4 regions of the Arthrobacter sp. 01N444 genome follow, and region 2 is predicted to be linked to each of the others. Evidence: riboswitches for the same ligand, from Rfam matches in the RefSeq annotation. Region 2 holds a riboswitch; each other region holds the start of a gene.

Region 1 (5,710 bases), on a different contig from region 2:
GCTGAATTCGGCGTCGTGCGTCACGGACACGACGGCGGTGCCGGCGTCGAGGAGCTCGGTGAGGAACGAGGCGAGTTCGGCCCAGGTATTGGCATCCTGGCCGAAGGTGGGCTCGTCCAGGACCAGCACCTGGGGGTGCGCCGCCAGCACAGTGGCAACCGAAAGGCGCCGCTTCTCGCCGCCGGAGAGCGTGTAGGGGTTGGCGTCCACAAGCTCCGTCAGCCGCAGCCGCTCCAGCAGTTCGTCCACGCGGTCTTCGCCGTACCCGAGGTGGCGCGGTCCGAACATGAGCTCGTCGAGGACCTTGCCGGTAACGAACTGGTGCTCGGGTTCCTGGAAGACGGTTCCGATCCTGGCGATCAGCTGCTGGGCCCTCCACCGGTAGGGATCGGGTCCGGCGCCGTCGCGTACGCGGCCACTGGAGCGACCACTGGAGTGACCAGTGGCAGGACTGCTCAGCTCCGCCGTGGCCGAGACTGTTCCCGCGACGGGCCGCAGGAGACCGGCCAGCGTCAGCGCCAGGGTGGACTTCCCTGTGCCGTTCTGTCCGGTGATGGTCAGCGCCTCGCCGGCGCGGACCCGGACCGAGACCCCGGACTGGACCGGACGCGGCGCGATGGTGCGGAAGCCGTCGCGCAGCCCGGCCCGCCGCGGCCGCTCGCGGGACACCGCGAGCGCGTCGGCCGCGAGCAGAGTCTGTCCCGCACCCCGCGCCGGTGTCCGCATCCGCGTCGCCGGGACGTAGCCCGGCACCCAGACGCCCGCACCGATGAGCATGTCCCGCGCCTCGGCCAGGACCCGGTCCGGCGGTCCGTCAATCAAGACCGCGGAGTCCGTGGCGGACCCCGGCTGCAGCACCACGATCCTGTCCACCAGGTCTTTCCAGACCCCCACCCGGTGCTCCACGACCACCAGCGTGGCGCCTGTCTTGTCCAGGCAGCGGCCCACAGCGTCGCGGACCTCCAGGACGCCCGCGGGGTCGAGGTTGGCGGTCGGCTCGTCGAGCAGCAGCAGCCCTGGCCGCATCGCGAGGATCCCGGCGAGCGCGAGCCGTTGCTTTTGCCCGCCGGAGAGGGCCGCCGTCGGGTGGTCCAGCGGCAGCTGTCCCAGCCCGACGTCGTCGAGGGCCTCGCGCACGCGCGGCCAGATCTCCGCCGCCGGGACGGCGAGGTTCTCCGCCCCGAAGGCGACGTCGTCGCCGAGGCGGGAGAGCACCACCTGCGTTTCCGGGTCCTGCTGCACCAGCCCGGCGCGGCCGCGCTGCGCCCGTGGCGCGGCGCCGTCGATCAGGAGGCTGCCGGTCTCGTCTGTGTTCTCGGCGTCGCCGGAGTCGCCCGGGTCCCCGGAGTCGCCGGCCGCGCCGTCGCCCAGAACGCCGGCCAGGGCGTGGAGCAGCGTCGACTTGCCGGCGCCGGAGGGCCCCAGCAGGAGCACGCGCTCCCCCGGCTGGATGTCCAGGTCAAGGCCGCTGACGGCGGGCCTGGTCCGTCCGGCATGCCGCCAGCCCCAGCCGCGGGCCGTGACGGCGGCCGGCCGGACGCCCGGTGAAGATCTCATGATTCTCTGCAGGATTCAGCGACGGGGCTCAGGAGAAGACGGGCTCCGTGGCGGCCTTGCGGGAGGCAAAGGAGCCCAGCACTCCGGTTTTCGCCAGGCCGCGGGTGGCGAGCCAGGCCAGTCCGCCGGCAATCACTGCGCCGGAGATCGTGGTGAAGACGATGTAGGCGAGCTTGTCGCCGGCTTCGTAGGCGATGTTCCAGCCCCACGGCAGGAAGGAATCGTTCAGGCCGCAGAAGAGGCCCGCGCCGGCGCCGGCCAGCACGGAGACGGGCAGGTTGAACTTCTTGTAGAGGAAGGCCGCGAAGACCAGTTCGGCGCCGAGGCCCTGCAGGATGCCGGAGATCAGCACCGTGGTGCCGTACTGCGAACCCATGATGAGCTCGCCGGTGGCCGCGACGGTTTCGCAGAAGAGCGCGGCGCCCGGCTTGCGGATGATGAGCATGCCCAGCACTGCCGGGATCATCCAGCCGCCGGCGTAGAGTCCGCTCAACGGCGGGTAGACCGCGTTGACCGGAGTCGAGATCAGGTTCGCGCCCTGGGACCAGGCCCAGAAAATGACGCCGCCGGCAACGGCGATCAACGCGGCCACCACAATGTCCACCACGCGCCAGCTGTAGTTGCGCCGGGCGGATGAACGGCTGGCGGAACCATGCTGTGCTGAAATATCTGTCATGTCGTCCTCCTGAGGAACAGGAGGGGAGGGTGCGCCGGCCGGTCTCGGCTTCCGCCGCCCTCCGCGCATCCTGAGAACTCGACTCCCTTGCGCCGGTACTAACCGGATCAGGTTCGAGGGTCTGCGGCTGTCCGCACTCTCAGCGCCCACCAAAGGTTTCCCCGGATTGTTCCGGCGATGCCCGACGGCGGCGCTCCCCTGTCGTAATTATTTTCGCCCTTGTGGGCTGGCTCAGTTTACACCCGGACGGCCGGGATTTCAGTGGTGTGCCGTCACAATCGTGGACCGGACGGCGGCAGTCCCGGCGGCCCGGAAAACCCTCTTGGTAGAGTCGTCGTGCCGGACCCCCGGACCCGCCAGCGGGCGGCCTCGTCACCCACCGGAAAGCTGGAATATTTTGTCGCACACACCGGTCACCCAAGATCCCTCCGGGGAATACGATCCCGACTCCAATGAGCCGCAGCCGCGGGGTTCCCTGGCGGCGCTCATTGGCCGCGTGCTGGCCGAGATAGAGGCGCTCCAGTTCGCGTCGTTCAGCAAGGATGACGCCCTGGACCTCGGGCTCCTCCTTGTCGAGCTGGGCAGGCAACGCTCGCTGCCCATCGCCGTCGACATCACCAAAGGCGAGCAGGTGCTCTTCCACGCCGCGCTGGACGGCGCCACACCGGACAATGAGCGCTGGATCAACGCCAAGAAGCGTACCGCCCTGCGGTACGAGGTCCCGTCCCTGCTGGTGGGCCTCCGGGCCCGCGCTGCCGGCGGAAGGATCGAGGACAACGCCTGGTGGGATCAGTCGGAGTTCGCCGCCCACGGCGGGGCGTTTCCCATTTACGTGCGCGGCACGGGCGCCGTCGCCGTCGTCACCGTCTCCGGCCTGCCCCAGAAGGCGGATCACGAACTCGTGGTCGAGGCCCTGCGGATGGTCCTCACCCCGGAACGCTAGGCTAGGGGAAAACCGTTCCCGTCCCAAGGAGACCGAAGAATGAACATCCTCATCAAGCTGCTCGGCACCGGCGTCAGCCTCCTGGCCGGCTTTGCCGGCACCAAGCTGGTGGACACCATGTGGGAAAAGTCCACGGGCAACAAGCCGCCCAAGGGCCAGGAGGACGACGTTCCCACCACCCTGCGCTCGGCCCTGACGTTCGCCCTGATCTCCGCCTCGGTCAGCGCCATCATCCAGGTGCTCGCCAACCGCGGCACCCAGCGCGCGATCACCCGCTTCGCCAAGACCCAGGACGTCGTCTGACCTGACCCGACCAGCCGCGGCGCCCGCCGCGGCAGTCGAAGGCCCCGGCCGGGTCCGCCGGGCCGGACGGGGGCTCAGCGGTCGTCGTCGTCGTTCGCTCCGTGCGTGGCCGCCTGCTGGGCGGCCTTCTGGACTACCGCCTCGAGCTCGTCGGAGCTCAGCAGCTCCGGGTGCAGGTGCTTGGTCCGGTAGCCGGCCCGGCCCACCATGTGGGCGGACACGGGGACGGTGAGCAGCTGGAAGAGCCAGGCCACCAGCAGGACGGGCCACACCGACCAGGTGCGCATCTGCAGGCCGAGGGCCGCCAGCAGCAGGAAAAGGCCGAGGACCTGCGGTTTGGTGGCCGCGTGCATCCTGCTCATGAGGTCCGGGAATCGCAGCAGCCCGATGGCGGCCGCGAGGGACATCAGGGCTCCGGTCACCATGAACACGGCGGAGACGGCGTCGATCACTGTGTCAGGATTCACGGACGCCCTCCCGTCTGTCGGCCACGAACCGGGCCACGGTGACCGAGCCGACGAAGCCGATCAGGGAAATGGCAACGAGCAGCATCAGGTTGTTCAGGTGCCGGTTGGCGGCCATGTCGATGCACAGGGCCGCGCCGAAGATGGCCAGCAGCACGTCGGCGGCCAGAACCCGGTCCAGCAGCGAGGGCCCCCGCGCGATCCGGACGATCGCCCCCGCGGCGGCCAGGGACAGTACGACGGCGGTCACCGTCAGGACGGTCTGCATCATGCGGCGGTCTCCTGTGTCAGGGCGGAAAGTTCGGCTTTGGTCCCCATGATCCGGATCAGCCCGGCCTCGGTGTCCCGGACCTCTTTGCGCAGCTTGGCCGCGTCCTCGGCGTTGCGGACGTTGATGCCGTGGATGTAGAGCGTGGACGTCGACCTGTCCACCTCCACCACGAGGGACCCGGGAATCAGCGAGATCACGTGCCCGGTGGCCGTGACCAGGAGGTCTGAATGGCTTCGGAGCGGCACGGCTACGACTGCGCTGACCACGTTGGGGCCGCGGACCACGGCCAGGTACAGGACCTGGAAGCTTGCCGCGACGACTTTTCCGAGGAAGATGAGGGCGAACGGCACGGCGCGGAGCACGTTGAAGCGGCCGCCGAGTTCCACCGGGGGCAGATAGAAAATGCGCGCCACGAGCACCGCGATGAGGGCGCCGAAGAGGAGATTGCCCGGGCTGAAGTTCTGCCAGAGCGCGCCCCAGACAAAGACGAGCCAGACCAGCAGCGGCAGTTCCTGGCGCAGCGAGATCCTTTTCCGGTTCATTTTCCGCCGCCCTCCCGGACCTGCACCGGATGGAGCGACGGGGGCACCGGCGGCACGGGCGCGTCCGGGCCGAGCACGGCCTGGATGTAGGAGGTCCGGTCCAGCATCTCCTGGGCGGACTGGTCGGCCACCCTGAACAGCGGCCCGGCAAAGACCGTCAGGGCCACGCCAAAGACCACCAGGCCCAGGGTGGAGCCCACCATGGTGCGGGGCAGCAGGGTCACATTCGTCTTGCCGGCCCGGTCACCCGTGGCGGAGTCGGCCGGCGCTGCCAGGAGCACCGGATCGGGGTGTTCGGCGTCCCCGGGCTTGCGCCAGAACGCCCGGTTCCAGACCCTCGCGATCGCCAGCAGGGTCAGCAGGCTCGTCAGCACGCCGCCGATCACCAGGGCGTAGGCCAGCGGCGTCCCCAGTTCCACGCCTGCCTGAAGCAGCCCCAGCTTGCCCAGGAAACCCGAGAACGGCGGGATTCCGGCGAGGTTCATGGCGGGAATGAAGAACAGGACCCCCAATACCGGGGAGAGCTTGGCCAGTCCCGCCACGCGGTCCATGGACGAGCTGCCGCCGCGGCGTTCAATCAGGCCGGTCACCAGGAACAGGCTGGTCTGGACAGTGATGTGGTGGGCCACGTAGAACACCGCGGCGCCCAGACCGGCCACGGTGGACATGGCCAGGCCGAACACCATGTAGCCAATATGGCTTACCAGGGTGAAGGACAGGAGCCTCTTGATGTCACTTTGGGCCAGGGCGCCGAGGATGCCCACCACCATGGTCAGCAGCGCCGCGACCATGAGCGGGGCGTTGAGCGCATCCCCCGGGAATAGCAGCGTTTCCGTGCGGACCATCGCATAGACGCCCACCTTGGTCAGCAGCCCGGCAAACACCGCGGTGACCGGGGCCGGGGCGGTGGGGTAGGAGTCAGGGAGCCAGAAGGACAGCGGGAAGACGGCGGCC
Region 2 (5,710 bases):
TGCCCGCGAGCGTATACCCATGCGGAGGCTGCAAGGGATGGCACCTGACCTCGAAAAGGGCAGCTGGAAAGGCAAAGAAGTGGCAACGCCATTCTTCGTGAAAGTTTCACCAGCGCGCTAATGGGACCCTGCGTACTCGCACAACCACGTGATCCACGAGGACTGTGGACCATCCGGATGCGGACCGACGGCATACCCGGTTCGTCCCCGCCGCACGTCGACCCGGCCGGGCCGGACCGGGCCGGGCCTACCGATGATCGCGCCGGCGCGTCATCAAGAGCAAGGGTGATCAGGAGGTCCGGCCGGCGCAACCAGATCAGCCCCGCCGGCCGAGCGGGCGTTAGAGGAACTCGGCCCGGCCTTCCATTGCCGAGGACGCCAATGCGTGTTCCCGCCGCGGGATCCTGCCGGCCGCTTTCGCCAGCCTGCCGGCGATGACGGCATGTTTGAAGGCCTCGCCCATGAGCACCGGATTCTGCGCACGGGTCACCGCCGTAGCCAACAGCACGGCGTCGCAGCCGAGTTCCATCGCCAGGGCAGCGTCCGAGGCCGTGCCGATCCCGGCATCCAGCACCACGGGCACGGACGCGCGCGAGACGATCAGCTCGATGTTGTGCGGGTTCAGGATGCCCAGTCCGGTGCCGATCGGGGCGCCCAACGGCATCACGGCCGTCGCGCCGAGGTTTTCGAGCCGGAGGGCAAGCACGGGGTCGTCGTTCGTGTAGGCGAAGACCTTGAAGCCTCGGGCCACGAGCTGTTCGGTTGCGTCCACGAGTTCGACGGCGTCCGGCAGCAATGTGTGTTCGTCGGCAATTACTTCGAGCTTGACCCAGTCCGTTTCCAGGGCCTCCCGCGCCAGCTCGGCGGTGAGGACTGCGTCCTTGGCGGTGAAGCAGCCTGCCGTGTTGGGCAGTACCCGGATCTGATGGTCCTCGAGCAGCTGGAACAGCGAGCCCGTCTCCGCCGGCGAATAGCGGCGCATCGCCACCGTGGTCAGCTCCGTCCCGGACGCCACCAGCGCCGCCCCGAGCCCGTCCAGGCTCGGCGCACCGCCGGTTCCCATGATGAGGCGGGAGCCGAGCCTTACGCCGTCGACCACGAACGGATCGGCCACCGCACCGGTCATGGGGACGGCCTGTGTTCCTGCGAACGTCGTCTCGTTCATGCTGGTCATCCTCCTTGGACTGCCGTGACAAGTTCGACGTCGTCGCCGTCGGCGAGCGCCGTGGCGTGCCACTGGCTGCGCGGCACCACTTCGGCGTTGCGGGCGACGGCGACACCGAGCTTCCGCCCGTCGGCGGCGCGGCCGTCGGGGCCGATGCTCCGGCCAGTGAGCTGGCTGACGAGTGTGGAGACGGAGGCGCCGTCGGCGACGCTCTGATCCATTCCGTTAAGTCGGATGTTCATGCTGCTTCCTTCTTGGGGCTGTCCCCGGACGTAACCGGGATGCGGGAAAAACGGTCGGGGCGGAACCCGGCCCAGCGCGGGTCCGGCGTGAAATCCATGAGTTGCCGGCACACGGCGGCAGCGGCGGGGGTCAGCAGGACGCCGTGCCGGAAGAATCCTGTGGCGATGATGAGTCCCGGGACGTCGCCGCCGTCCGCTTGTGCGATCCGCCCCAGCAGCGGGGCATTGTCCGGGGTTCCGGGCCGCGCCCGCGCCGTGGCTTCCAAAAGCTCCAGCTCGGCGACCGCAGGCACCAGCTGCTGGGCATCCCGCAGCAGCTGGTAAATGCCGCCGGCGGAAACCGCGTGCGGATCCGACGGTCCATCCTCCCGCTGGGTGGCCCCGATCACCACGGTGCCGTCCTGGCGGGGGACGATGTACACCGGGATGCCGCGCACCATGCCCCGCACGGTGGCCGTGAGCAGCGGCTGCAGATGCGGAGGCACGCGGAGCCGGAGGATGTCGCCGTAGACGGGCCGCAGCGGCAGCGCCAGCCCGGCCGGAAGCTCCTCGAGCGCGGCGGCGCCGAGCCCGTTGGCGACCACGGTCTCGGCAGCCCGCACGGTACCGCCGCCAGCCAACCGCACACCTGCCACCTGTCCGTCCTGCCACAGCAGGCCTGCCGCGCGCCGCCGGACGAAGCTGCCGCCTTCCGCACCGAGCACGCCGGCGAGCAGGGTGATCAGCAGGCGGGGGTCCACCTGGTGGTCGGCCGGGATGTCGAAGGCACACGAGATGCCGGGACTCAGGAGGGGCTCCCGGGTGCGCGCCTCGCGCACTGTCAGTGGCTCCACGGCCAGGCCGCATGCCTTCTGGACTTCCCTCAAGTCCGCGAGCGCGCGCCGGTCCGCCGCGTCGGCCCCCACCGCCAGGGTCGGCGTCGTTAAGTAGCCGGTACCCGCCGGGGAATCCGCGCCGGCGGCACCGGCGTCGAGAGCTGCAGCGAATCCTGGCCACAACCGGGAGGCCTCGAGCATCAGTTCCAGGAGCTGTTCCTCCTGGTAGTGCAGTTCACTCACGGGGGCCAGCATGCCGGCCGCGGCCCAGCTGGCTCCGCTGCCGGGAGCATCATCGATCAGGACCACGGATCGGCCCGAGCGGATGGCCTCGAACGCGATGCCATGGCCGATCACCCCGCCGCCGATCACGGCCACGTCGGCAGTCGTATCCCCCGCGATGATTCCCTCTGCGGTACCGGTCCCTGTGTCACAAACCTGGGCGGCGGCGTCATTTGCGGCTCCGGCTGCACGGCCTGCTCGTGTGCCCATGAAAAATTCCTTCCCTACGCCGGTACTAGCCGGATCAGGTCAAGCGGTCGGCTCTGACGCCCTCTCAGCCGGGCAGCGGCGACATGGCTGCTGCGGGCTCCCGCGGTATGCGCCCAGTTTAGAGGAACTAGGCTGGTCCCATGAGCCAGGACCCTCTCCACACCACCGCCCGCCTCTATCTCTGCACCGACGCCCGCAGGGACCGCGGCGACTTCGAGGACTTCGTGGACGCCGCCTTCGCCGGCGGCGTGGACATCATCCAGTTGCGCGACAAGTCGCTCGAGGCCTCCGAGGAGCTGGAACTGCTGGAGGTCCTGCACACCGCAGCGCAGCGCCACGGGCGGCTGTGGGCCGTCAATGACCGGGCGGACATCGCCTCCCTGTCCGGGGCTCCGGTGTTCCATGTCGGCCAGAAGGACATTTCGCTCGACGCCGCCCGCGGCTTTCTCGGCAAGGATGCCGTGATCGGCCTGTCCACCCACAGCCCGAAGCAGGTGGACGCCGCCATCGCTGCCGCGCCAGGCCGCAAAGGGCTCGATTATTTCTGTGTGGGCCCCGTGTGGGCGACGCCCACCAAGCCCGGACGCGCCGCCGTCGGCCTCGATCTGGTGCGCTACGCCGCCCAGGCGATCGGCGGGGCGGACGCGGAGGGAACCGGCAAGGTCGACGAAAGCGTGCTGCCGTGGTTCGCGATCGGCGGGATCGACCTCAGTAACGTGGAGCAGGTAGTCGATGCCGGTGCCCGGCGGATCGTCGTGGTCCGGGCGATCACCGACGCCACTGATCCGGCCCACGCCGCCGGAGCCTTGCTGGCGGCGCTGGACGCCGCCGCATCCTAAGCAGGTCCCCAGCCAGTAATGCCGGCCGGCACTGAATCTATCCGGCGAGACCCAGCTCCGTCATCCGGCGCGCGTGATTCGCTGCGAGTTCGGCTGCCAGGCCGTTGACCAGCGCCCGGGCGCCGGCGTCGTCCAGCCCTGACAGTCCGCCGAGGAACGCGTGCTCGGCGCTGACACGCTGGGCGTGGTTCAGTACTTCCCCCAGCAGACGCCTGGCCCACAACGCCAGGCGCGACGCCAGCCGCGGGTCATCGGCCAGGGCCGCCTTGATGCGCGCCTGCAGCACGGCCGTGGACTCACCGGTGGAGCGGACCTGCCCGATCAACTCACGGGTCGCGGCGTCGACGTACCGGCCCACGACGCCGTAAAAGTCCGCGGCGACCGTGTCGATCACGTAGGCCTTCATGAGGGCCTCGTACCAGTCCGACGGGCGCGTGCGTTCGTGGAAGTGGTCCACCGAGGGCTGGAACGGCAGCATGGTGGCCTCCGTATCCAGGCCCATGTGTTCGAGCCGGATTCGGACGAGTTCGTAATGCTGGAACTCGACCACCGCCATCCTGCCCAGCAACGCACGGTCATGCAGCGTGGGCGAATACCGGGCACTCGAGGACAGCCGCTCGAAGGCGGAAAGCTCGCCGTACGCCAAGACTCCCAGCAGGTCGGCAAGGAAGCTGTTGTAGAGGGCAGGATCGTCCGCAGTTGCGCTCATCATCCAAGACTAATAGCGGAAATCGGGCTACCCTGATTTTCGTGTCACATCATCGCCTGACCCCCAGTGTCCACGAGCAGCAGAACCAGCTTGCCGGGGCACTCAAGGCGTTGCGCACCACGCTGGAACTGCCCGGCCCGTTCCCCGAGGATGTGCTGCGCGACGCGGAGGCGGCGGTGGCCGAGCACAAGCTCCCGGACCTTGACCTCACGCACGTCGAGTTCGTGACTATCGATCCGGCATCGTCCACCGACCTGGACCAGGCCCTGTTTATCGAACGGAGCAACGGCGGCTACAAGGTCTTCTACGCCATCGCCGACGTCCCCTCCTTTGTCGCCCCGGGCGGGGCGCTGGACGCCGAGACCCGGCGCCGCGGCCAGACCTTCTACACCCCGGACGGCCGGATTCCGCTGCATCCGGAGATTATCAGCGAGGCCGCCGGCAGTCTGCTCGCCGGGCAGCTGTGCGCGGCGTTCGTCTGGGAGTTCGAGCTCGACGCCGCGGCAGAGGTCGCCTCGGTCCTCGTGCGCCGGGCACAGGTCCGCAGCCGCGCGAAGCTCAACTACAAAGGCGTCCAGGCCGAGCTCGACGCCGGCACCGCGGCGCCCGTGCTGCAGCTGCTGAAAGAAGTAGGCCTCAAACGGGTGGAACTGGAACGACTGCGCGGCGGCGCGAGCCTGAACATGCCGGAACAGGAGATCCAGCAACTGCCCGACGGCGGCTACCGGATCGTAGCGGCCCCGCCGCTGCCGGTGGAGGACTGGAACGCCCAGATTTCACTCATGACCGGGATGGCCGCCGCGGCGCTCATGCTCCAGGGCAAAGTCGGCATCCTCCGCACCATGCCCGCCCCGGACGAGGCATCACTGCGCCACTTCCACCGGCAGACCCACGCCCTCGGCAAGCCCTGGGACGGGGAAATGCGCTACGGCGAGTACCTGCGGACCCTTGACCCGACGGACCCCCGGCAGCTGGCCATTGTGCATTCGGCCGGGATGCTCTTCCGCGGTGCCGGATACACACCCTTCGACGGCACAGTGCCCAACGCCGCCGTCCAGTCCGCCATCGGCGCCGCGTACGCCCATTCCACGGCACCGCTGCGGCGGCTGGTCGACCGCTTCGTGCTGGTAATCTGTGAGGCCCTGAGCAACGGCACCGAAGTTCCTGCCTGGGCCCGGGAGGCGCTGCCGTCCCTCCCCGCCATCATGGGCACCTCGGACCAGTTGGCGGCAAAACTGGAGCGGCTGGCGCTGGACACCGTTGAGGCGGCCCTGCTCGTCAACCACGTCGGCCAGGAATTCGACGCTGTCGTCATCTCCGGTCCCAAGCCGGCCAAGGGCACCAACGGCACCAGCAACGGCAACGGCGGGAAGACCAACGGCAACGGAAACGGCCCGTCCGGGATCGTCCAGATCGCCGAGCCCGCCGTGACCGCACGCTGCCCCGGC
Region 3 (5,710 bases), on a different contig from region 2:
GGTGCCGTAGCGGGCGATCTCGGTGGCGCCGATCGCCGAGGTGATGTGGTCATAGCCCGGTGCGATGTCCGTGACGAGCGGCCCGAGTGTGTAAAACGGGGCGCCCTTGCAGAGTTCCTGCTGGCGCTCCACGTTTTCCCGGACGAGGTGGAAGGGCACATGCCCGGGGCCCTCCACCATGACCTGCACGTCGAAGTCCCAGGCCCGCTGCGTGAGCTCGGCCAGGGTGTCCAGTTCGGCGAACTGTGCCGCGTCGTTGGCATCCGCCGTCGCGCCCGGCCGCAGCCCGTCGCCCAGCGAGAACGCGACGTCGTAGCGTGCGAAGATCTCGCACAGCTCATCGAAGTGGGTGTACAGGAAGTTCTCCCGGTGGTGCGCCAGGCACCAGCCGGCCATGATGGAACCGCCGCGGGACACGATGCCGGTGACCCGGTTGGCCGTCAGGGGCACATACCGCAGCAGCACGCCGGCGTGGATGGTCATGTAGTCCACGCCCTGCTCGCACTGTTCGATCACGGTGTCCCGGAAGATCTCCCAGGTCAGGGCGTTCGCCTCACCGTTGACCTTCTCCAGCGCCTGGTAGATCGGGACCGTTCCGATGGGGACGGGGGAGTTACGGATGATCCACTCGCGCGTGGTGTGGATGTCGTCCCCGGTGGAGAGGTCCATGACGGTGTCCGCGCCCCACTGCGTGGCCCACTGGAGTTTGTCGACCTCCTCGGCGATGGAGCTGGTCACGGCGGAGTTGCCGATATTGGCGTTGATTTTCACCAGGAACGCCTTGCCGATGATCATCGGCTCGGATTCGGGATGGTTGACGTTGTTGGGAATGATCGCGCGGCCCGCGGCCACCTCGCTGCGCACCAGCTCCACATCGCAGTTCTCGCGCAGCGCGACGAACCGCATTTCCTGGGTGATGACACCGTCCCGGGCGTAGCGCATCTGCGTGACGGTCCTGCCCTCGACGGCCCGGCGCGGCACCGGCCGGCCGCCCCGCCACTCGGCCGACGCGGCACCGCGGCGCACCGCCGATTTGCCGTCGTCGAGCAGCTCCCGTTCGCGGCCGGCGTAGGGTTCGGTGTCCGCCCTGGCCTCAATCCAGGGGGTGCGGAACGGCTCCAGCCCGCGGACCGGATCGCTGCCCGGGCCGGCAGTGCGGTACACCCGGAACGGCGGGTTCCGGACGCCGCCCGGGGAGGGTTCCAGGGCGATCTCGGTCACCGGCACGCGGATGCCATGCTCCGGGTCCGTGCTGAAGGCCAGCGAGTGGGACTTCAGCGACTGCGTGGTGGCTGCGGACTGAATTTGGACAGGGCTGTGCTGTGTCACTTGGGTGTTCACGGAAAAGCTCACTTCCTTCGCCGGCATTACCCGGACAGGTTCAACGGTCGCAGGCTGCGTCAGCCCGATCTCAGCCCCTGCAGGGGCACCCGTGTGGTCGTAGACGAAACTACCACGCACCTCCGGCCGGCCCTCGAGTGTGACGGAGTGCGGTCGGGCCGCGGTGTTAGCGTGGCATTGTGACTCTGCCCAGGGCCGTGCCCCGCATCCGGATGGCGACGCCGGAAGATATCCCGGCGCTGCCGGTTCTCGAGGCCTCAGCAGACCGCATCCTCGAAGCGGAGCTGGGGAACCGGGCGCTCCCGGCTCCGGAGTTGACGACGCCGGTTGAGCCGCTGTTCATACTTGTCGCCGGAAACCCGCCCGTAGGGTTTGCCCGCGTTGACGAGGTCGGCGGCCAGGCCCATCTGGAACAACTCTCCGTGCAGCCGGACTCCGCCGGGCGGGGGATCGGACGGTCCCTGGTGGAGGCGGCCTTTGATGCGGCCCGGAGCCGGGGCTATTTATCGATGACGCTTTGCACCTTCGCAGGCGTCCCGTTCAATGCGCCGTTTTATGCGAGCTGCGGTTTCGAGGAACTCGCCCAGCCAGGACAGGCGTTGGGCGCCCTGCGGATCCACGAAGCGCAGCTGGGGCTGGACGGTCTTGGCCGGCGGATCGTCATGCGGATTAGGCTTTAGGTCATGACCGGCATCATCGAGTTCAGCGGCCCCATCCTCACCGCGGCGGACCAGGTCCGCTACGGGCTCTGGTCGGTGGAGGGCCTGCTGACCTTCCGCCGTCCGGCCGCCGCGCCTGACCTCGTGCTCGACGGCTGGGTCATTCCGGGCCTCGTGGACGCGCACTGCCACATCGGCCTGGGCCCGGGCGGGGACGTTACCGAGGACACCGCGGAATCCCAGGCCCTGGCGGACCGCGACGCCGGGACACTCCTGGTCCGCGACGCCGGCGCCGTCCACAACACACGCTGGCTCCAGCAGCGCGCGGACCTGCCCCGGATCATCCGCTCGGGCCGGCACCTCGCGAGGGCCCGGCGCTACCTGCCGGGCCTGGCCGTCGAGGTCGAGCCGGAGGATCTCGTCGAGGCCGTGCGGAAGCAGGCCCGCGCGGGCGATGGCTGGGTCAAGCTCGTGGGGGACTGGATCGACCGCGACGCCGGCGACCTCGCCGCCAGTTTTCCCGCCCGGACGGTCAAGGACGCCGTCCGTGCCGCCCACGATGAGGGGGCCCGCGTCACCGCACACTGCTTCGCCGAAGACACCCTCGATGACATGCTCGACGCCGGGATCGACTGCATCGAGCACGCCACCGGGCTGCTGCCGCGGCACCTGCCGCGCTTCCTCGAACAGGGTGTTCCCATCGTGCCCACCCTGATCAACATCGCCACGTTCCCGGACATCGCCGCCCGGGCGGCGGCCAAGTTCCCCCGCTACGCAGCCCACATGCGCTCGCTGTGGGAGCGCCGGGCGGAGCGGATCCTCGAAGCCCACGAGGCCGGGCTGGCGATCTATGCCGGTACCGACGCCGGCAGCGTGATCAGCCATGGCAGGATCGTGGACGAGATCCAGGCCCTGCACGCCGCCGGCCTTTCCGCCGCTGCCGCCCTCAACGCCGCGAGCTGGTCCGCGCGGACCTGGCTCGGCGCGGAGTCCATCGGTGAAGGGGCAAGCGCTGATGTCCTCGTCACGGCCGAAGATCCGCGGAGCAATCCGGCCACGCTCCGCCGGATCCGGCATATCGTGCTGCGTGGGCTGCCGGTGGACCGGGTGCCAGTCCATGTTTTGGAATAAATTGAAGCTTCAAGTAATTTATCCTTATGTAGAGTCGCCGAAGGCCGGTGGCTACAGAATCCACGGAGCATTGCCATGACCGCAGAAGCCAGCACCCAGGACCTCCTTCCTGCCGAACTCACCATGGGCACCGTGATGCTCAAGGTCGGCGACATGAAGCTCATGACCGACTACTACCAGCGCGCCCTCGGCCTGGAGACTGTGGCCGAACAGGACGGCGGGCTCTACCTTGGGCGCCAGCAGAAGCCGCTGGTGCATCTGGCGCCTGCCCCGGGCCTGAATCTACCTTCCCGCGGCGAGGCCGGGCTCTTCCACACCGCCCTCCTCTTCGAGGACCAGCACTCCCTGGCGGCCACCATCGCCACCGCGGCCCAGTACGAGCCCCAGTCCTTCACCGGCAGCGCGGACCACCTCGTCAGCGAGGCGTTCTACTTCAACGACCCCGAAGGCAACGGCATCGAGCTGTACTGGGACCGGCCGCGGGCGGCGTGGTCCTGGGAGGGCAAGAACGTCGTCATGGACAGTCTCGCCCTGCCGCCGCAGCGCTACCTGCAGCAATACCTGACCGAGGAGTCCGTGGCCGGCCAGCGCCAGGCCGCCGCCGGCGTCGGGCACGTCCACCTGCAGGTCGGCGACGTCCAGTCGGCGCATGATTTCTATGTCGGCACGCTCGGCTTCGAGAAGACCGCGGGCTGGCACGGCCAGGCGCTGTTCGTCTCGGCCGGCGGCTACCACCACCACATGGCCATGAACGTATGGAACAGCCGCGGCGCGGGCCCCCGGCGCGACACGCTGGGCCTGGGCGAGATCCTCATCGAGGTGCCCTCCGGCGACGACGTCGCGGCCCTGGCCGACCGGCTCAAGGTTGCCGGCGTCGAATCCCACCACACCGGCGCCGAGCTGCGCTTCGAGGATCCGTGGCGCAACCGGATCCGCGTCGCCGTGCGCTAGAAGTTCTCCCCAGGCACGCTGGTCGCTGGACATGTCCAGCGCGCACAGCTTCCCCCGGACATGTCCACTCTTCGCCGGCGGGAACGCTGGGCATGTCCACTGCTCGCGGCCGGGACTCCGGAACATGTCCATTGCTCGCAGCCGGGAATGGACATAGTTGCCATATGTCCAGTGCTCAGGGTCAGGGGAGGGCATGTCCAGCGGGCCTTGGTCGGGTTCCCCGGGCCAGCGAGGGACATGTCCACTCTTCGCCAGCAGGAGACTGGAACATGTCCATTGCTCGCAGCCGGGAATGGACATAGTTGCCATATGTCCAGTGCTCAGGGCCAGGGGAGGGCATGCCCATCGGGCCTTGGTCGGGTTCCCGGGCCAGCGAGGGACATGTCCACTGTTTCCAGGCAGGACGTCGGAGCATGTCCATTGCTCGCAGCCGGGAATGGACATAGTTGCCATATGTCCAGTGCTCAGGGCCAGGGGAGGGCATGTCCAGCGGGCGGGACGGGGCCGTGCTGAAGCGGCTAGGCTGAAGCGACGCCGAAAACAGCGGTCTGCGGACCGCCGAACCCTAAGGACCAGCTGCATGGGATTCACCGAACTCTTTGTGTCCACCCACGAAGAAGCCCTCAAGCGCGCCGGCGCACTGGAAGGCGGCAGCCCGGCCGCCCCGGGCGCCGTCCGCATCCCGGAGATCAGCGATTTCGAGGTGGAGCGGCTGGGAGACCTCGCCGGCGTCGCCGTGCACGCCCCGGGCGCGGACTATGAACTGGCCATGGTCGACGTGGCCAGCGACTCGCTGCTTGGCGTCCCGGCGGCAATGGTCCGCACACTGGCGGAACTGCTCAGCTATGAAACCGAAGGGGAGGGCGAGGTCCTGGAGGATGTCGCCGCCAACTGGGCCGCCGAGGAGGACATGCCCTTCGGTCCCGACGAGGCCCGGGACTACGTCCGCCGGATCGCCGAGCTCGCCGCCGGCGTCGACCCCGCCACCAGGTCCGGCCTCTACGTCTGGACGTCCTGACCGGCACTCGAGGCCGCTTCCAGGCTGCGCGCTGGTGCGCCGGGCACGTGTCAAGTCGAAATCCTGCCGGTGATCTGGCACAATGAACAGGTACTCGATCTGCGTGGCCCCTCTCTCCGCGTCTGGATCTTGTCCTTTAGAACCCCCAAGTACGGCCCGCCCCACGGGTGCAGAACGCCGGGCTCGACCCCGTTTCAGAAACAGGAGTGACCACAAAAGTGGCCGTAAAGATTCGCCTTAAGCGCTTCGGTAAGATGCGCGCACCGTACTACCGCATCGTCGTCATGGACTCACGCTCCAAGCGTGATGGCCGTGCTATCGAAGAGATCGGCAAGTACCACCCGACCGAAGAGCCCTCGTACATCGAGGTCGACACGGACCGTGCCCAGTACTGGCTCGGCGTCGGCGCACAGCCGTCCGAGCAGGTCGCCGCGATCCTGAAGATCACCGGTGACTGGCAGAAGTTCAAGGGTCTCCCGGGCCAGGAGGGAACCTTGAAGACCAAGGCTCCCAAGGCTGCCTTCGTTACCCCGGAAAAGGGTTCCGTGATCATCCCGGAAGCCATCACCAAGAAGGCCAAGAAGGACGAAGCTGCCGAGGCTCCCGCCGC
Region 4 (5,710 bases), on a different contig from region 2:
GTCCACCAGGAGCAGTGCGGGCAACTCAAAGGTGCTGCCGGCTCCACCGGGGACGCGGTTCAGGGTAACGAAGTCTCCAACGGAAACCTTCTCTTGGCGGCCGCCTGCGCGGACAATCGCGTACACCACTGGGGAACTCACTTCTCTCGACGTTTATTACTAGATTTGCGTGCGGAACCAGGGGCCAAATTCTTTGGACCGGCTCACGCTGTGCCTCAACGCCGGTGGATTCCTCGGGGGAACCCATGAGCTATCCCCGGAACAAATCCATTTGGAATTCCAAGCGGACCGTTCTCAGGGTCATAACCCAAGTGTTGGCGTAAGCACCGAAGATCTAGAATACGCTAATTTTGCCTTCGGCCGCAAATGAGGCTGGTTCCGGCGGGTAGTCCGTGATAGGCGCCACAACATCTTGATGCAAAGTCCCTGCCAATGTTCTTGGCCGGGATCTTGACCATCTTGAGCTGTGTTGCCGCAACGACTTCCGGAACCGTGCCCCACCATCGTACCGGTAGTCCGGACCAGCTCGCGTCAGGCGTACAGCCGCGGCGCGTCGAAGAAGTCCACTTCGTAGCGCGATGACTGCCGGAAAGCCAGGGCCATGGCCTGCCGCTCGCTCTCCGATGCCCGCCCGGCCGCCGTGTCCGTGTACGCGATGGCCTGCCGGGTCGCGGCGGCGAAGTCCTCGTCGGCGTAGGTCCGCAGCCAGCCGGCGTAGGGGTGCTCCCCGGGGGCGCCGCCGGCCAGGAACTCCCGGTGCAGCGTGGAACCGACCTCGGCGTAGAGCCAGAAGCAGGGCAGCGCCGCCGCCACGAGGACGCCATAGCTGCCGGAGACCGAGGCGGCCAGCAGGTGGTCCACATACGCTTTCGTGACCGGGCCCAGGGTGGAGGCCGTGGGGCGGGTGCTGAGCCAGGAACGGTGCAGCTCGGATTCGACCTCCAGGCAGGTCTGCGCCGAACGGGCCCAGAACAGCTGCTCGGCCTCGGTGGGGGCAATCGCCGCGGCCCGGGCCAGGACCCGCGAGTATCCGTTGAGGTAGATGGCGTCCTGGGCGAGGTAGTACGCGAACTCGTGCTCGGGCAAGGTGCCGTCGGCCAGTCCGCGGACGAAGTCGAGGGCGTAGATCGCCTCAAGATCGCCCGCGGCTCCTGCGCGCAGGGCTGCGGCGAACTCCCCCGCCGCCGGACCCTGCCCGGCCTGGAGGTGCTGCAGGTGGTGGAAGTGGTGGACCGGGCCGGTGCCGGAGCCGACGTCCAGGGCCGAGGCTCCGCGGAGCGCGCCCAGCAGCCACGGCTTGACTTCCCGCAGCGCCGCTTCCCAGTCCCCCACCCTGGCCTGCACGGTGGCCATGGCCGAGGACAGGGAGCAGCCGGTGCCGTGGCTGTTGCGCGTCGCGATCCGCTCCCCCGGCACCACCACCGTTTCCTGGCCGAGCAGGCCGCCGGTGTTGACCAGCGCATCCGGGCAGCCGGTGCCGGCGCCGTGGCCGTCGACGTCGTGGGCATCGGCGTCGTGGGCATCGGCGTCGTGGGCATGCCCGTCCCCCGGCCCGGCGCCCTGGAGGTGTCCGCCCTTAACCAGGACGGTGGTGCCGGTCAGGGCGGCCAGCCGCTTGCCCTGCGCCAGGGCCTCGGACCACTCGGCAGCGACGGGTTCCTTGAGCAGGATGGCGAGTTCGGCGAGGTTGGGCGTGATGAGGTCCGCCAGCGGCAGGAGGGCCTGCAGGGCGGCCTCGGCCGATTCCTGCAGGAGCCGGTCACCGCTGGTGGCGACCATCACCGGGTCCAGGACCACGACGGCGGGGCGCACCTTTTCCAGCCAGCCGCGGACGGCGTCGATCACGGCGGCGTCACCGAGCATGCCGATCTTGACGGCGTCGATGCCGATGTCGTCGCTGATGGCGTCCAGCTGCGCCGTGAGGAACGCCGCCGGGGGGACGTGGACGGCGCGCACGCCCTGCGTGTTCTGCGCTGTCAGGGCGGTGATGGCGGCCATGCCGTAGCCGCCGTTCGCCGCGATGCTCTTCAGGTCGGCCTGGATTCCGGCCCCGCCGGAGGGATCGGAGCCGGCGATGGCCAGCACGCGGGGAATGCGCGGCGGGGCCGGCAGAGACTCGTTGTGCAGAAAATTGGGCGGGAGGAACTCGGACGGATTCGATTTCGCGGACAAGGAAGACATCCCTTCGCCGGTGCTAACCGGACAGGTTCAACGGGTCTGGATCTCAGCCGGCCCGATGCCCGGCACCCCGTGTCAGTGTTCCAGCCTAGCCCTTGCCACCCGGAGGACCCGTTAACGCACGAGCGGGCCCGGGCCCGGGCGGACGTATGTTACGTCTGCCATGACCCGGACCCGCGGCCCGACCAGTCGAAATAATGACCGGACGGGGACGTGGTCAGTCGCGGAGGACTACAGCTCCGACGCCGGCACGCCGACGCCGAGGATGATCGGCTCGTTGCCGGCCGGGATGGACGCAGGCCCGGCCGCAGCGGGAGCCTTGGCCTCGTGGACCGATCCGGCCGCGGCCGGCCGGGTTGCCTCGCGGTGCTCCACGGAGGTTTCGTTGGCTGCGCCCTGGGCGCGGCTGGCACTCCGGTTGCGGCGCCCGCGGCGGCCGCGCAGCGTCGTGGTGTCAGCTGTGCGTGACGCCGGCGCCTCCGCAGCGCGGACGGCCGACGGCGCCTCGGGCGCCGTGGCTTCCGGTGCGGCAACAGCTGCTGCCTGACCGGCCGCCAGGCCGGCGGCCTGGTCCGGCTTGCCGGCCTCGGCTTCGCCCAGGTTTGCGAAGGCCTCGGTCAGCAGGTCCAGGGTCAGGGCCGGTGACGGCGCGTCCTCCGCGTGCTCGACGAAGGGCAGGGCCACCTGCTCGCCGCCAAACGTCAGCACCGTTGCGGGGCGGCCGGCTGCCTCGTCGGCGGCTGCGAGCTGCGTGACGGCGTCGACGGCGGCCTGGCGGGCCCCGGCGTCGCTGGCTGCGGCTGCCTCCCCGTCGTGCAGGTGCGCGGCGTGCGCTGCGGCAGCGATGTTGGCCAGCGCGGCACGGGTGGCCTCGGCCTTGGCGTGGCGTTCGGCCTCGGTGGGTTCGGCGTGGACGGGCGCGGGTGCGGCCGGCGCGGTCTCTCCGCCCTGGCCTCCCCGGCCGCGGCGACGGCTCTTGCGTTCCGGGCGGGCAGCAGGCTGCGCCTCGGTGCGCGGCACATAGTGCTCCGCGGCGACCGTGTTGGCGCGGCGGTGCTCCACCGGCTCGTCGTGGGTGACGATGCCGCGGCCCGCACATGTTTCGCACTGTTCGCCGAAGACTTCCAGCAGCCCGGTGCCCATCCGCTTGCGGGTCATCTGCACGAGGCCCAGCGAGGTCACCTCGGCCACCTGGTGTTTAGTCCGGTCCCGGCCCAGGCACTCCACCATGCGGCGCAGCACGAGGTCGCGGTTGGATTCGAGCACCATGTCGATGAAGTCGATCACGATGATGCCGCCAATGTCGCGCAGGCGCAGCTGCCGGACGACTTCCTCGGCCGCTTCCAGGTTGTTCTTGGTGACGGTTTCCTCGAGGTTGCCGCCGGAGCCGGTGAATTTGCCGGTGTTAACGTCCACCACGGTCATGGCTTCGGTGCGGTCGATCACGAGCGAACCGCCCGAGGGCAGGAAGACCTTCCGGTCCAGGGCCTTGTGGATCTGCTCGTCGATGCGCCAGGCCGCGAAGATGTCCGTGTCCTTGGTCCACTTCTCGAGCCGGCCCACGAGGTCCGGCGCGACGTAGGTGACGTAGGCCTCGATGGTGTCCCAGGCTTCCTCGCCGGAGACGATCAGCTTGGAGAAGTCCTCGTTGAAGACGTCCCGGACCACCTTGATGGTCAGGTCAGGTTCGCCGTAGAGCAGCTCGGGGGCGAGGATCTTGGTGGACGTCGACTGGCTCTCGATGCCTTCCCACTGCGCGCGGAGGCGGTTGATGTCGTGCGTCAGCTCTTCCTCGGAAGCTCCCTCGGCCGCGGTGCGGACAATGACGCCCGCGTCCTCGGGCAGGCGGTCCTTGAGGATCCGCTTGAGGCGGTTGCGTTCGACGTCGGGCAGCTTGCGGGAGATGCCGGTCATGGAACCGCCGGGCACGTACACGAGGTACCGGCCGGGCAGCGAGATCTGGCTGGTGAGGCGGGCGCCCTTGTGGCCGACCGGGTCCTTGGTGACCTGGACCAGCACGGAGTCGCCGGACTTCAGCGCGTTCTCGATGCGGCGCTGCTTGCCCTCGAGGTTGACGGATTCCCAGTTCACTTCACCGGCGTAGAGCACGGCGTTGCGGCCGCGGCCGATGTCCACGAAAGCGGCCTCCATGGAGGGCAGCACGTTCTGGACCTTGCCCAGGTAGACGTTGCCGATCAGGGAGTCCTGCTGGGTCTTGGACACGAAGTGCTCGGCCAGGACGCCGTCTTCAAGGACACCGATCTGGATTCTGTCGTCGCGCTGGCGGACGATCATCTGGCGGTCCACGGACTCGCGGCGGGCCAGGAACTCGGCCTCGGTGATGACGGTACGGCGGCGGCCGGTGTCGCGGGATTCGCGGCGGCGCTGCTTCTTGGCTTCCAGGCGGGTGGAGCCCTTGACGGATGTGACGCGGTTGTTCACCGGCGCCTCGGCCATGGCACGCGGCGCACGGACGCGGGTCACCGTGTTGGGCGGATCGTCGCCTTCCCCGCCGGTCAGCTCGAGGTCCTGGTCTCCACGGCGACGGCGGCGGCGGCGGCGGGAGGTCACACCGTCTTCGAGGATTACCTCGGAGCCTTCGTCGCCCTCTTCTTCGGTGCCTTCCGACTCGGTGTCGGACTCGGCAGAGGTGCGGGTGCGGCCGCGCCGGCCGCGGCTGCGGCGCCGACGGCGGTTGCCGGCGTCCTCGTCCTCGTCGCCTTCCTCGTCCTCGGGCTCAGCTGCTGCGGCGGCAACGGGGGCCGGACGCACCACAGTGCTCAGGTCCGGGGCCTGGAAGATGACGGAAGTGAGGGCACCCGGTTCCATGAACAGCGACGCGGCCGGGCTTTCCTCGGGCCGGGCTTCCGGCTCTTCGGGCTGGGCTGCGGCGGCTTCCGCGGTGGGTGCTTCCGCAGCGGCGGCCTCTTCGGCCGGGAGTACTGCTGCGGGTGCGTCTTCGGTCTTCGGGGCGGCCTTGGCACGGCTGACGCGGCGCCGGACCGGCTTTTCCGCAACCGTCTCTGCGGCCGTTTGTGCGGGGGCTTCTGCGGCGGCAGCTGCGTCAGTGCCAGCTGCTGCGGGGGCCTCTGCCGCGGCAGGTGCGCCGGTTTCGGCATCGCCGGCGAAGGCAGGCAACGGTTCCGGGGCTGCTACAGCTTTCCGGGTCCGGGTGCGCCGCGCGGGCGCCTTGGCCGCAGTCCCGGCGGCAGCAGTTTCAGATACAGCAGCTTCGGGTTCAACAGTTTTAGATCCGGCTGCTTCGACGTTGGCCGGCTTACGGCGGCCCCGGACGGGTTCATCTGAACCGGCCGCGTCGGCCAGGGCCGCGGCTTCGGCGACAGCCTCGGCCGCCTCCGCGGCGTTGACCTTGGCGACGGGCGCCTTCCGGCGGGTCCGTACGGCCCTCTTCGGCGCTACCGGAGCCTCTGCTTCCGCAGTTCCCTGCGCTTCCCCGGTGACTACTAGTTCTTCGTTTCCGGCTACTACCTGGTCATTATCCATATGTGGCGACACTCCTGCCCCTGATGCG

Evidence for each region. A riboswitch is a leader RNA that binds a small molecule or an ion and turns the genes downstream of it on or off. The one in region 2 is predicted to bind thiamine pyrophosphate.
Region 1: it holds a riboswitch for thiamine pyrophosphate, as region 2 does, so the genes downstream of both, AC1DKN_RS15250 (ECF transporter S component) here and thiO (glycine oxidase ThiO) in region 2, are expected to answer to the same signal.
Region 3: it holds a riboswitch for thiamine pyrophosphate, as region 2 does, so the genes downstream of both, thiC (phosphomethylpyrimidine synthase ThiC) here and thiO (glycine oxidase ThiO) in region 2, are expected to answer to the same signal.
Region 4: it holds a riboswitch for thiamine pyrophosphate, as region 2 does, so the genes downstream of both, AC1DKN_RS14870 (bifunctional hydroxymethylpyrimidine kinase/phosphomethylpyrimidine kinase) here and thiO (glycine oxidase ThiO) in region 2, are expected to answer to the same signal.

The regions. Positions count from the first base shown of each region.
Region 1 covers NZ_JBFTRB010000014.1:25,705-31,414, forward strand. The annotation lists gene AC1DKN_RS15245 (ABC transporter ATP-binding protein) at 1-1,557, opposite strand, end outside; gene AC1DKN_RS15250 (ECF transporter S component) at 1,586-2,233, opposite strand; TPP riboswitch at 2,300-2,443, opposite strand; gene AC1DKN_RS15255 (heme-degrading domain-containing protein) at 2,631-3,176, shown strand; gene AC1DKN_RS15260 (DUF4235 domain-containing protein) at 3,216-3,479, shown strand; gene mnhG (monovalent cation/H(+) antiporter subunit G) at 3,554-3,904, opposite strand; gene AC1DKN_RS15270 (MrpF/PhaF family protein) at 3,936-4,214, opposite strand; gene AC1DKN_RS15275 (Na+/H+ antiporter subunit E) at 4,211-4,756, opposite strand; gene AC1DKN_RS15280 (Na+/H+ antiporter subunit D) at 4,753-5,710, opposite strand, start outside.
Region 2 covers NZ_JBFTRB010000002.1:446,959-452,668, reverse strand. The annotation lists gene AC1DKN_RS04400 (thiazole synthase) at 341-1,165, opposite strand; gene thiS (sulfur carrier protein ThiS) at 1,171-1,407, opposite strand; gene thiO (glycine oxidase ThiO) at 1,404-2,714, opposite strand; TPP riboswitch at 2,708-2,828, opposite strand; gene thiE (thiamine phosphate synthase) at 2,855-3,553, shown strand; gene AC1DKN_RS04380 (ferritin-like fold-containing protein) at 3,591-4,265, opposite strand; gene AC1DKN_RS04375 (RNB domain-containing ribonuclease) at 4,304-5,710, shown strand, end outside.
Region 3 covers NZ_JBFTRB010000006.1:252,783-258,492, forward strand. The annotation lists gene thiC (phosphomethylpyrimidine synthase ThiC) at 1-1,341, opposite strand, end outside; TPP riboswitch at 1,337-1,444, opposite strand; gene AC1DKN_RS10055 (GNAT family N-acetyltransferase) at 1,521-2,021, shown strand; gene AC1DKN_RS10060 (amidohydrolase family protein) at 2,025-3,131, shown strand; gene AC1DKN_RS10065 (VOC family protein) at 3,207-4,082, shown strand; gene AC1DKN_RS10070 (hypothetical protein) at 4,663-5,100, shown strand; gene rpsP (30S ribosomal protein S16) at 5,319-5,710, shown strand, end outside.
Region 4 covers NZ_JBFTRB010000013.1:56,973-62,682, reverse strand. The annotation lists gene rplU (50S ribosomal protein L21) at 1-129, opposite strand, end outside; gene AC1DKN_RS14870 (bifunctional hydroxymethylpyrimidine kinase/phosphomethylpyrimidine kinase) at 532-2,094, opposite strand; TPP riboswitch at 2,164-2,261, opposite strand; gene AC1DKN_RS14865 (Rne/Rng family ribonuclease) at 2,410-5,682, opposite strand.